Regions from separate parts of the Paramixta manurensis genome, predicted to be linked through region 1. Evidence: predicted binding sites of a transcription regulator. Region 1 holds the regulator's gene; each other region holds the start of a gene.
The links. The regulator PhoB, encoded in region 1, activates phosphate uptake and scavenging genes when phosphate is short. The targets are predictions, from matches to a motif close to CTGTCATAAAACTGNCNNAT.

Region 1 (3,212 bases):
GACAAATGGCGTCAAGAATCGTGGTCTTCCCCGCGCCGGTCGGCCCGGTAATGGCAAACAAGCCATTACTGGCGAAGGGCTCGGCGGTAAAATCGATTTTCCACTCACCTTTCAGCGAGTTGAGGTTTTTAAAACGCAGCGTCAGAATCTTCATGCCTGTTCCTTATGCTGAAGGGCTTCTCGTGTTTCGGCGAAAAGCTGCCGCGCGCGCTGCTGGCGGCCGCTGTCTTCCTCGCTTTCCTGCAGTAAGCGCCGTTCAAACACCTCTTCCACGCTAAGTTCGCTCAGGGTTTCGTTATGCTGTTGTGCAAGGGTTCTTTCACGCTGTTCCCGGCTGCGGCGAACTAACAGCACCTCTACCGGTAACGTTTCAGTAAGGCTCTGGATCCGGCGTTGCAGATCGTTCAGGTATTCTGGCGTAGCAATTTCAATATCCAGCCAAACCGGTTTCTCTGGCTGCTGGCCGGCAAATTGACCGAGCTGATGCTCAATATCCGCCAGTGAACCTTTTAGCATTTGCATCGGCTGGAACAGTGGGACGGCAAGCGGCTCGACACGCGCCAGTTGCGCTTGCGCAAACTCCACCAGAAAAACGCTTTTCTGCTTGCCCAACTCGTCAAAACTCAGCGGGATAGGAGAGCCGCTGTAACGAATATGCTCGCTATTGGCAATGCATTGCGCGCGGTGGATATGGCCCAGCGCAATATACTCCGCCGGAGGGAAAGCTTGCGCCGGAAAAGCATCCAGCGTACCGATATAGATGTCACGCACTGCGTCGCTTTTGGTGACGCCGACCGTCGTCAAATGCCCGGTCGCAACGATCGGTAGCGGCAGGCCGAGCGTTTCGCGCAGGCGTACTGCCTGTTGGTAACAACGCTGATAATGGTCGGTAATCGCCTCCAGCAGGCTTTGCTGTTTTTCTCTGCCGGATTGCCCGGCCCGGCTACGCACAATATCGCGCGGACGTAAGAACGGAATCGCACAGAGTAGCGCGCCGGGGTTGCCCTCGCGATCTTTCAGCACCAGAACCTGTTCTGCCGGATCCTCACTGGCGGCGGCGATAACACGGGTGTTTAGGCAGGCCAGCAACTCGCGTGACTCGTTTAAGGTGGCAACGGAATCGTGATTGCCGCCCAGCACCACTAATTGGCAGCCGGTTTGCTGCAGTTGCACGACAAAGCGATTATACAGTTCGCGCGCATAGCTGGGCGGGGCGCCGCTATCAAAAATATCGCCTGCCACCACCACCGCATCAACCTGATATTGCTCAACGCGCTCAATCAGCCAGTCAAGAAATGCCTGATGCTCCGGCGCGCGGCTCTTGGTGTAAAAAAACTGCCCCAGATGCCAGTCTGAAGTATGGATGATTCGCATATTAACCCCGGCTTACGTAGCGTGCGTTGCCGATTATAACCAGCGCCGCGAAAAAGGGGCGGATAAATACCTCGGGAGGTTTCACAAAAGTGTTATGTAACGGTATGTTGACCCGTGCATTTTTCATAAATCTGTCATAAAACTGACGCATAATGGCGCCGCAAATCCCCGTGACAACCCGGTCACATCACAGGAGCAATAATGGCTAAGCGCATTCTGGTCGTCGAAGATGAAGCCCCAATTCGGGAAATGTTGTGTTTCGTTCTGGAGCAAAATGATTACCAGCCAATCGAAGCGGAAGATTATGACAGCGCCATCAATTTGCTGATTGAACCCTGGCCCGATTTGATCTTACTCGACTGGATGTTGCCCGGCGGCAGCGGCATCCAGTTTATTAAACATTTAAAACGTGAAGCGATGACGCGTGATATTCCGGTGATGATGATTACCGCGCGTGGTGAAGAGGAAGATCGCGTGCGCGGGCTAGAAGTCGGCGCCGATGATTACATTACCAAGCCATTTTCACCGAAAGAGTTGGTGGCGCGCATTAAAGCGGTGATGCGCCGGATCTCGCCAATGGCGGTAGAAGAGGTGATTGAGATGCAGGGCTTAAGTCTTGATCCTTCCTCACACCGGGTAATGTCGGCCACTACGCCACTGGAAATGGGGCCAACCGAGTACAAGCTGTTGCACTTTTTTATGACCCATCCCGAGCGCGTTTATAGCCGAGAACAGTTGCTAAATCACGTTTGGGGAACCAATGTCTATGTAGAAGATCGCACGGTTGACGTGCATATTCGCCGCTTGCGTAAAGCTCTGGAAGTGTCCGGGCACGATCGCATGGTGCAAACGGTGCGCGGAACGGGGTATCGTTTTTCCGCTCGCTACTAATTGGGGTCTGACTCGTGCTGGAACGCCTCTCCTGGAAGAGATTATTGCTGGAGCTAGTGTTGGCCTGTTTGCCAGCGTTGGCTATTGGGCTGGCCGTCGGCTATTTGCCCTGGCTGTTGTTGATATCGGTACTGGGGGTTTTAGGCTGGCATTTTTGGAATTTATTGCGTTTATCGCACTGGTTATGGGTGGATCGCACCATGACGCCGCCCGGCGGGCGTGGAAGCTGGGAGCCGCTGTTTTACGGTTTGTACCAAATGCAGTTACGCAATCGCCGCCGCCGCAGCGAACTGAGAAGTCTGATCATGCGTTTTCGCAGCGGCGCGGAGTCCTTACCGGATGCCGTGATTTTGACCACAGAGGAAGGCAATATTTTCTGGTGTAACGGCCTGGCACAGCAGCACTTGGGGCTACGCTGGCCGGAAGATAACGGCCAGAATATCCTTAACTTAATGCGTTATCCTGAGTTTTCCCGCTATTTACGTCAGCGTGATTTTGCCCGCCCGTTAACCTTAGTGGTGAACCACCACCGCCATTTGGAATTTCGCGTCATGCCTTACAGTGAGGGGCAATGGCTAATGGTGGCGCGTGATGTTACGCAAATGCATCAGTTAGAAGGCGCACGGCGTAACTTTTTTGCCAACGTTAGCCATGAGCTGCGTACGCCATTGACGGTATTACAAGGTTATCTGGAAATGATGAATGATGCGGTGCTGGAAGGGCGCGCCCGTGCGAAAGCGTTGCAGACCATGCAGGAACAAACGCGGCGTATGGATAGCCTGGTCGGGCAACTGCTCACTTTATCGCGTATAGAAGCGGCGCCAGCTATCGACCTGTCGGAAACCGTTGATGTGCCTGCCATGCTGCGGGTTTTACAGCGTGAAGCGGAAACGCTCAGTAATGGGCGGCATACGATTCATTTTAATACTGATCCGCATTTGCGGGTG
Region 2 (3,212 bases), 420 kb from region 1:
GAAAGTATTCGATCACCCGGCGGCCCAACACCTCAAAATAGCCGCTCAGTTCAATTCCTTTGGTCAGTATCAGCAGACCGCACAACGTAATTAAGGTGTGCCAATCCACCGCGCCGGGTAATTCCGTTAGCCGGAAAGGCGCGAAAATGGCAAGAACAATCCCCAAAATAACCATCAAGTGCAAAAAGCGATCGTGCAAAAACGGCTTAAAGAGCGTTACCATAATATCGCGCCAAAACAGCGCCAGGGCTAGCGCTGGCTCTGATAGAATTTTTCGAAGATCGCCAAGGTTTCATCGCTCACGTGGTGCTCAATGCCTTCTGCATCCCGACGTGCCGTATCCGGGCTGATTCCCAGCGCCAGTAAGAACATTTCCACAATATGGTGACGGGCGCGGCTCTCTTCCGCTAGTTTCTCCCCTTCACGGGTCAGGAAAACGCCGCGGTAAGGGACTTGTTCCACGAAGCCCGCGGTTCCTAAACGCTTCAGCATTTTCGCCACCGTCGGTTGCGAAACGCCGAGACGCGCCGCCATATCGACCTGACGGGCCTCACCAAATTCGCGGATCAAGTCGGAAATCAGCTCAACATAGTCATCAATTAATTCACGGCGATGCGCTTCGCGAACCTGTCGAAAACCTTCAACATGTTCCTCGATCTCTTTTAATGACCCGTTAAGGCTGGCTGCCCCGGGTTTTGCGCGACGACTCATTCAGCTTCCTCATCTTATTAACCGGCGTTGGTACTTCCCTGCCGGTCTGTTGGTGCCACATTGTAAACGATGATGAACGAAGCACAAATTTTCTGGTAAATAGCACTGGCTATACGATATAGCCTGTGCTATACCTGTTCATTAAGCGACCACATCATTATTCCGGTTTTGGAGGTCAATATGAATGCCCCCTTCCTGCTGTTAATGATGTTCTTACTGTTCATTGGCGCGCTTTGTTTGCTCTTTAGCCGCCGCCATAAGGGATAACACCATGCAAATGAGTCGAAAAATGATGCCATGTTGCGCATCGCCGGAGGTTAGCGCCATGAAAGCGCCCTTATTATTACGTTTATTTAGCCGGTCGCCGTTCACGTTACGGCTGATGCTGTTGGAGATGTTAACTGCCCCCAAATCCGCTGATAAACCGGCAGCGTAAGCTTTAAAAAAAATTTAGTCCGTATTTGACAGAAATGTGACAACAGCCAATTGCCTTTCGCGCAAGCGAGGATTATCTTGCCATGCCTTTCGTAAGAGTGCTGGCAGAAGCGGCAACAAATCCCCTCCTGGTTCCACCCTCCACGAGCTGTATCAGGCTGATACGTCTTCAATCACCGTGAAGATGCGTTTTTTTGCGTCATTTTAAGATTAAAAATGAACCTGACACTGATTAAGTCTACGGCGTTAACCCGCTGTCGTGAGTTATTAAGCCCCTATATTGGGCTGTATTTACTACTTTCTCTGCTGATTAACCTGGCGCTCGGCTATCCCATCAGCCTGTTGTACACCCTGGCTTTTACCGCCCTCCTCATCTTATTAGGCAATTGCGCAATTGGGCTGCAAAAAGGGCTGATTATGGTGTGTGCGCTGGTGGCCGGCTGTTATTATCCGTTCGGCCAGTTATATGGGCCACCCAATTTCAATACCTTGCTGGCGTTGCACTCGACCAACCCGGAAGAAGCCAGCGAAATGATCGGTATTTTCCCGCCGCGCGATTACCTAATGGGACTGGCGATTATTAGCTGCGGACTGTTAGCATTGCGCCGTAAATTGCCGCCACCCAAGTCGTGGTCGCATATTGAAAGCGCTTGTCTGGCGTTTGTGGTCGTGGCCTGGTTAACTCAGCCGACGCTGAATAAATTGGCTGGCTGGCCGTTTAGCCTGGTCGATGCGGGTTATCCGGTGGCGCGCTTTGTGCGTGATACGGTAGAGAGTAAACTGACGGTGGACAGCGAATTAGCCCGCATGAAAAACCTTACCTCTGTACCGGATGACTGGCAGATCACTGCGGTTAAGCCGACCCGGCAAATCTATGTCATTGTGATTGGTGAAAGTGCGCGGCGTGACGCGCTGGGTGCGTTTGGCGGCAGATGGGACAATACTCCGTTCGCCAGCCAGACCGTCGGCACCTTTTTTACCCACTACACTTCTGCCGCCTCTTCCACGCAAAAATCGCTCGGTTTGACGTTGAACCTGGTCGAAAACGGTCAGCCATTGTATCAGGACAGTATCATTACCCTGGCAAACCGTGCCGGTTTTGAAACCTGGTGGCTTTCCAACCAAGGACAAATTGGCAAGTACGATACGGCTATTTCCAGCATCGCGCATCGCGCCATGCATGTGCACTTTCTTAAAAACGGTGATTTTGAAGCCGATAAACAAACCCGTGATGATGATCTACTTACACTGTTACCCGAGGCGCTGAAACAACCGGTCGATGCGCCGCGCTTAGTGATATTTCATCTGATGGGCTCACATCCTAAAGCTTGCGACCGCACCGGCGGGCAATACGCCACTTTCGTTCACTCGGCGGAGACCTCGTGCTACCTCTACAGCGTCACGCAGACCGACCATTTCCTACAACAGTTACGCCAACAGTTGCAAAACAGTGGCCTAAGCTATTCGATGATCTACTTTTCCGATCACGGTCTGGCGTTGAAAGCGAAAGGCGGTAAGAACGAATATCTGATGCACGATGATAAGTATCAGCAAAACTTTCAAGTACCCATGATGATTCTGTCGAGCCTGGATAGCCGTCATCAGGTGATTAACGCGGCGCGTTCCGCCAATGATTTCTTAGCGCTGTTTTCACAATGGACAGGGATTAACAGTAAACAGATTGTGCCACGCTATCGGTTTATTTCATCACAAAAGGCGCCGCCGATATATGTGACCAACTTTGCCTTAAAGCGCGTCAATTATGCGCGCCTGGCGCAAGACAAATTTTAAGCATAAAAAATCCGCCTCATTGGGCGGATTTTTTCATACCGGCCAGAAAAACTGGCCTGAAGAGGCTGCCTGATTAGAAGCTGTAGCCTACGCCAGCAACCCAGGTGCCAACGTCAACACTGCGGATACGGCTCTGCTCGTAACCAACGTCAACCGCGAAGTTTTCAACCGGGTTGAACTGCATACCAGCACCGTAAGAGAAGCCAACATCGCTGGTGTCAGACTTATCACGAACAACCTGGTTGTTCTGCTGGAATTTACCGTAACCGATACCG
Region 3 (3,212 bases), 520 kb from region 1:
GTGAGATCCCGGTGAACTGTTTCACCGATTGTGGCGCGCCCGGCACGTTAAAAATAAAGCTATCGGCTTGATAACGAATGTCATTATCGAGGATTTTTAGCGTGTCGACATTTTGTTTAAAGCGTTCATCATCAAGCGGGACTGGTTTAAACGCGACCTTACCTTTGTATTGCTGATCGCTAATATGCATGACCGTCGGCTCCCCGCCCAACTGCCCCTGCGACACACACCAGTCAGCGGAGGTGGAGAGCGCTGGCGCCCACAGCCGCGCCATCTTGTAGCAGCGGTCGATCCAGAGAAACTTATCGTCGGCGGCAAAAGTGGCTAACAAAAAGCGCAACGGCGCGGAGTACTCGCCTTCCGGTAACGGCTCCACTTTATTATCGGAAACACGGATCAGCAGCGGCAATTTGAAATGGGTGCCGGAGAAGCTAAAGGTGCCTTTTTGTTGGTCAATGGTGTAATTTTTAATGGTTTTTGGGAAGTTCCATAGCCGAATTACATTCGGCTTCCACTGGTTTATCTTCTCTTTGAGGTTCAGAAACACCGAGGAAAGCGACTGGCTGGACAAGCTACTGCGTCCAAGGCCGATATAGTTGTCGCCACCGAGTAGATCTAATACCGTCGCGCCGTTATCCAGCGAGCTCCGTTTTACATCAATACGCTCCTGTTGCGGTTTATCGCCGCGAATAATCAGGAACAAGTTCTCACGTTGCTGCTGGTTAAGGTATTTCCAGGCGGTGTTATTCATCGCCAGGTGATCCGACGACAGAACGATGATGGTGTTTTTAAAATAAGGTGAAGCCATGATGCGATTAATCAATTTGGCAACATGCTCTTGGCTACAGGCCACCGCGCTAAAAGACTGGTTGGGCGCGCCATCATAACTATAACTTTTGTGTTCACACGTGCGTGAAATAAAGCCATCAGGATGGTGGGTATCTACCGTCAGCGTAAACAGCGCGAAACGCTTGTTCTGTTTCGATAACTCAACGTATTTCTGCCACACCTCATCCATCACTGTATCATCGTAGTAACCCCAGTTGTTACGGTACTCTGGGTCATCCACCAACCCTTTCAGTTCTTGAGAACCATACAGATGCTCGAAGCCGTGCGAGCGCAGGAAAATATCTTTCCCGGCGAAGCGGAGATCGGCACCCTGCATAAAGTAGTTATCGTAACCGGAGTTTTTCAGAATATCGCCCAGACAGATATTCTGCGGGAAGAAACTGGATACCGAGGCGGAGGCGTTGCCTTCGAACGGCGCAAACAGAGGGATACCGCACTGCGAGGCGACCATCCCGGCAATGGTGTAATCGGTGCCGGGCAATTGTTCGGTATGGCTAAAATCGATCGCCTTCTCATTTTTGATTTCGCTGAGTTCCGGCGCCAGGCCCGGAAACGCTTTTTCATTAAAGTAGGTACGTTCCAGACTCTCGCCGTAAATGTACACCAGGTTCATTTTCGGATGCGCGATGGTGGGATGTGGCACTTTGTAGTGCGCATCAAAATCGGTTTCCCCGCTACTGGTCTGCGAGATCACCAAATCGCTAACTTGCTGGAAAGCTGGGGTGGTTTTAATCGATAGCAGCGCGAGGATTAGCGCCAGCAGGCTATAGCCAAAATGGTGGGGACGCTGCTTGCGCAGCCGCAACACCCACGACAGCAGTGCAAAAATAACCACCAATGCCACAATCAGGCCAATGCCGGGCAGTATATATTTGCCGATCCCGGCGCCGGTTAGGCTGCTGGTCAGCGTGTAAAGAACGGAATCATTGATACCGTCCCCGGTAAAGTAGTTGCTGGCGTAAAGTGTGGCATTAAGAATGATAAACAGCCCTAGCACAACCAGAATGGAGATAAACCAAAAGAGATTACGCCCGGCTTTTAATGCATAAATCGCAACGGATGCGAGAAATAAAATTACGGAAAGTAGTTCTGACAACGTCGATTCCTCTGTTTGATATGGGCGCTCTCCATTGCGCACTGGCGTTTTTTTTTCAGTAAATTGAGGTAACTTTGCAATTTATCGTGGCTGTCATATCGCTGCAACATGTCATATCGGAAATGTGGAGTCGAGCAGGGTTAGTTTAACTTTTGTTTAAGTTTGGTTTGGTAATGGCAAATTGCCGCTGAGGGCGGCGTTCAGCCGGGCGAAGAAGGTGGGGAAGCTTGATACGCGGCGGTTAGTGGCGAGAAAGTCCTTGATGCCAGACTTCATCCATTGCGCGTTCCAGTTGTTTAAAGACGGCATAGCGCGCGTCATGAAACGCGTGACGCTGCGCATCCGGCATCAGGACACCGGGCGTGATTTGTACCGCTTGCGCCGCGCCATCCGCCAGATGTTGATAGATGCCAACGCCAACCCCGGCGCAAATCGCCGCGCCAAGTGCGCCGGTCTCTTTGCATTCAGCGACGCGAATTGGGATCCCTAACACATCGGCGAACATTTGCGGCCAAACGCTGCTTTGTGTGGCGCCGCCGGACAGTGTCGCCTGTTCGAACGCTACTCCGGCGGCCCGTAACCTGTCGATATGCGCGCGGTGGGCGAACGTTACGCCTTCAAACAGCGCGAATAACATATCTGCCCGGGTATGCCAGCCGCCGAGCCCATAAAAACCGGCTTTCGCCGGGCCCTCTTTGCGACCGGCATACAGATAAGGGTGATAAATCGGCAACTGATCATTGAGCCTGACCTGTGCGACCATTTCGCTGCTGCGCGCCGCGCCTTGGCCGGCACGCCCATCGTCGAACTCCCGCACAAACCAATCAAGGTTCGCCGCCGAGGTGGCGCTGGCCTCAATCGCCATATAGCGATCGCGTTCAATAATGGAATTCATAAAAATGGGGCGTAGATAGTCGGGCTTATCCACCACCACCTGATTAATACTCCAGGTGCCCGCCACGATCGAAGCTTCGCCGCTGCGCACCACGCCAGAACCGACTGCGCTGGCGACCACGTCGAAAATACCGGCCACCACCGGAATTCCCGCCGGTAACCCGGTTAAACGGGCGGCATCAGCGCTAACATAACCTGCTACCGCGCAGGATTCGCGTAAGCGTGGCAGCAGGGGGAGAGCATCGACAATATCGTACAGCGCCAGTAATTCGTCATCGTAGTTTCGGCTGGCGTAATAAATCAGCCCGGCGCCTGCCGCATCGGAAAAGTCACCCGAGAGTGAACCGCAGAGAAAATGGTTAATCACATCTTT
Region 4 (3,212 bases), 420 kb from region 1:
TGCATAAACCGCGGTAAAGTTAGGCATCAGCATCACATAGGCCAGTGTTGCCACGCCAATCACCGAGTAGGCGATCAACACTTTCTCCGCCCGGAAACGGGTCATCAGGAAGTTGGCGACAAACTTACCGATAAAGAAGCAGATAAAGCTATAAATCATAAAGTTAGAGGCGTTGCGCTCGTTGGTGGCGCCCAGGTTAAGCGCAAGGCGAATGGTGAAAGACCACACGGCGACCTGCATCCCCACGTAGAGAAATTGCGTCACAATCCCACGTTTAAAGTGGCGGTTCTTCGCCAGATAGCGGAACGTTTCGCCCAGTGAAGGGCGCGGTTGCCCGGCGCTTTGCGGTTTACAATGCGGATAACGCGTAAACAGAAACAGCAGCATTACCACCACCAGCACCATCACCAAATATTTATAAGGTTCCAGCGTATGTTCGAGCATCGTCAGGCGGAACTGATGTGCCTGCTCCGCCGACATGCCTGCCATTTGGCTCATCAGACTGTTGCCGTCCTGAAAGACCAAATATTTCCCCAGCACGATCCCCATTAAAGCGCCGATCGGATAAAAGGTCTGGCTGATATTAAGCCGCAGCGTCGCGTGGTCGCGATGCCCGATCATTGAGCTATAGGTATTGGCGGCGGTTTCGAGAAAACTCAGCCCAATCGCAATGGCGAAAATCGCCGCCAGGAACATGGTATAGGTCGCCATATGCGAGGCCGGATAGAACATCACACAACCAACGATATACAGCACCAGGCCGGTCAAGATAGCAATCTTATAGCTGCTTTTGCGGATCACCAGCGAGGCGGGGATCGCAATCAGAAAGTAACCGCCATAAAACGCACTTTGTACCAGCGCACTGGCAAAGTCGCTTAACGCGAACACGCTTTTAAACTGGGTGATCAAAATATCATTCAGACTAGCGGCACAGCCCCATAGCGGAAACAGACAGGAGAGCAAAATAAACTGAAACAGCGGGGTCTTATTTAAATAGCCGTCGGGTTGCTGCACAAGATTCTGGCGCATACGCGTCTCCTCGGTTAAACGTTTAGAAAACGCTGAAAGGTATCCATATCTGGATAGGAACGTTGGGTTCCGCGCCCGGTGACGCTACAGGCGGCAAACGCCGACGCTAACGCCATCGCACGGGGAATATCGCCGTCTTGCACCAGATAATGGGCAAAACAGCCGATAAACGCATCGCCTGCGCCGCTGGTGTCTACTGCCTTGACCGGCGTCGCGGCCACTGAGTGGCAATGGTCGCCCTGCATCCACAGCGAACCACGACTCCCCAATGTGATGATCAAGTTTTTCAGTCCGTGCCCCAGCAGCTTCTGCCCGGCGCGCAAAACGTCCTCTTCGGTGACAACCGGCAGGCCGGTAAGGATTTCGAGCTCGGTTTCGTTCGGCATAAAAAAATCGCAACGACACGCGTAATCAATATCCAACCCGGCTACTGCTGGCGCCGGGTTAAGAATGACCGGAATGCCGTGCTGGTTAGCGAAATCAATGGCGTAATAGACTACCGGCAGCGGTACTTCGAGTTGCAGAACCAAGAGCTTGCACGCTTTCAGTTCATCCGCCGCTGCATCAATATCGGCGGCCGACAGGTGGTTATTCGCCCCCTTAATGATCAAAATACGGTTTTGCGATTGATCATCGACAAAAATCGGCGCGACCCCGCTTGAGGTGCCCGCCGCCACGGTGACATGGCGCGTGTCGACGCCAGCGCGCTGGAGGTTGTTAACGGTATTTTCCGCAAACAGATCCTCACCAACTTTACTGACCATCATCACTTTTGCGCCGAGCCTCGCCGCCGCCACCGCCTGATTGGCGCCCTTACCGCCGCAGCCAATTGCAAAGTCCGGCGCTTCCAACGTTTCACCGGCTTTTGGCATTTGATTGGTGTAGGTAATGAGATCCACCATGTTGGACCCAATAACCGCAATATCCATAACGTTCTCCCCTGGCTAATTAAGCGCCATTAAATGTTGTTATAGTCACAATAACAACGCAATTAAGTTATTTTTGTGACAACAATCCCAGCTAGAAAAAACTAATCAGGCGCAATAAGTAGAGATAAGGTGTTATTATTTTAACAAAGCGAAACGGCCTCGGTGAGGTTTACGCCACGATCCCATTAAAGGTAATATCGTTATCCATCCGACCGGCGAGGCGGATACCGCCGCCTCCGGCAAAGGACATTCACGTTAAGGTAAATCATCATGGAAACCCGGCGCGACGAGCGAGTGAATAAGCTGGCGCAAGCACTAAAGCGTATCGACAAGATCCATTTGAAAGATGCCGCACAGTTGCTTGGCGTATCGGAAATGACCATCCGTCGGGATTTAAACGAACAACCCTCTTCGGTGGTGTTACTGGGTGGCTATATTGTTAGCGATCCGAAAAACCATCAGGGGCACTATTTCGTTTCCGATCAACAGTCACATAACGTCAGTAAAAAGCAGCAGTTGGCACGCGTTGCCGCCGCGTTAATTGAGGCGAATGACACGGTGTTTTTCGATTGCGGCACCACTATGCCGTACCTGATTGACGCCATTGAGGATGATTTACCGTTTACCGCAATTTGCTGCGCGATCAATACGTTTTTGGCGCTAAAAGAAAAGCGAGCCTGCACGGTGATTTTGAGTGGCGGTGAGTTTCATGCTGACAACGCGGTATTTACGCCCTTCGGCCCTCATCATGTGCTGGAGGATATTTGTCCGACGCTGGCGTTTATCTCCGCTGCGGGTATCGATATTGAACAGGGTGTCACCTGTTATAACATCAACGAGTTACAAATGAAGCACCACGCCCTCCAGCGCGCGCGTCGTCGGGTACTGGTGGCTGATAGCAGTAAATTTGGCAAAGTCCTACCGGCGCGGATTGGCGAAGCGGCGCTGTTTACCCAATTGGTTAGCGACAATGCGCCGCCCAAAGCGCTGCAGAAACTGTTGCAGGAGAGCGGCGTGTCGGTTCTGCTGCCGTCATAACCGGCAAACCGTGGGCTAAATCTGGCGGTAAAGCACCGTTTCTCCATCACGTAGCCGCCGTAAGTTTTCGCACATTATGTCCACATTGCCGCGCTGAGAAATATCGGTAACGCCGGCAATATGCGGCGTGGCGATGACCGGATAGTGAAACAGCGGGTCGAGCGGGTCCGGCGGTTCCTGCCAGAAAACATCCAACCCAACGCCAGCAAGATGCTG

Region 2: a site for PhoB is predicted at 1,171-1,190, ahead of PMPD1_RS08010 (phosphoethanolamine transferase). Genes of this name have one in related genera too.
Region 3: a site for PhoB is predicted at 2,036-2,055, ahead of opgB (phosphatidylglycerol--membrane-oligosaccharide glycerophosphotransferase). Genes of this name have one in related genera too.
Region 4: a site for PhoB is predicted at 2,021-2,040, ahead of rbsK (ribokinase). Genes of this name have one in related genera too.

Annotation. Positions count from the first base shown of each region.
Region 1 is NZ_CP054212.1:1,216,912-1,220,123, forward strand. Features, by position in the region: gene PMPD1_RS05920 (AAA family ATPase) at 1-154, opposite strand, end outside; gene sbcD (exonuclease subunit SbcD) at 151-1,374, opposite strand; gene phoB (phosphate response regulator transcription factor PhoB) at 1,576-2,265, shown strand; gene phoR (phosphate regulon sensor histidine kinase PhoR) at 2,280-3,212, shown strand, end outside.
Region 2 is NZ_CP054212.1:1,637,541-1,640,752, reverse strand. Features, by position in the region: gene PMPD1_RS08020 (SLC13 family permease) at 1-223, opposite strand, end outside; gene mntR (manganese-binding transcriptional regulator MntR) at 250-711, opposite strand; gene PMPD1_RS22915 (hypothetical protein) at 983-1,147, shown strand; gene PMPD1_RS08010 (phosphoethanolamine transferase) at 1,363-2,937, shown strand; gene ompX (outer membrane protein OmpX) at 3,011-3,212, opposite strand, start outside.
Region 3 is NZ_CP054212.1:698,697-701,908, forward strand. Features, by position in the region: gene opgB (phosphatidylglycerol--membrane-oligosaccharide glycerophosphotransferase) at 1-1,945, opposite strand, end outside; gene PMPD1_RS03450 (FGGY-family carbohydrate kinase) at 2,187-3,212, opposite strand, start outside.
Region 4 is NZ_CP054212.1:794,340-797,551, reverse strand. Features, by position in the region: gene fucP (L-fucose:H+ symporter permease) at 1-1,029, opposite strand, end outside; gene rbsK (ribokinase) at 1,044-1,958, opposite strand; gene deoR (DNA-binding transcriptional repressor DeoR) at 2,229-2,996, shown strand; gene PMPD1_RS03915 (2-hydroxyacid dehydrogenase) at 3,012-3,212, opposite strand, start outside.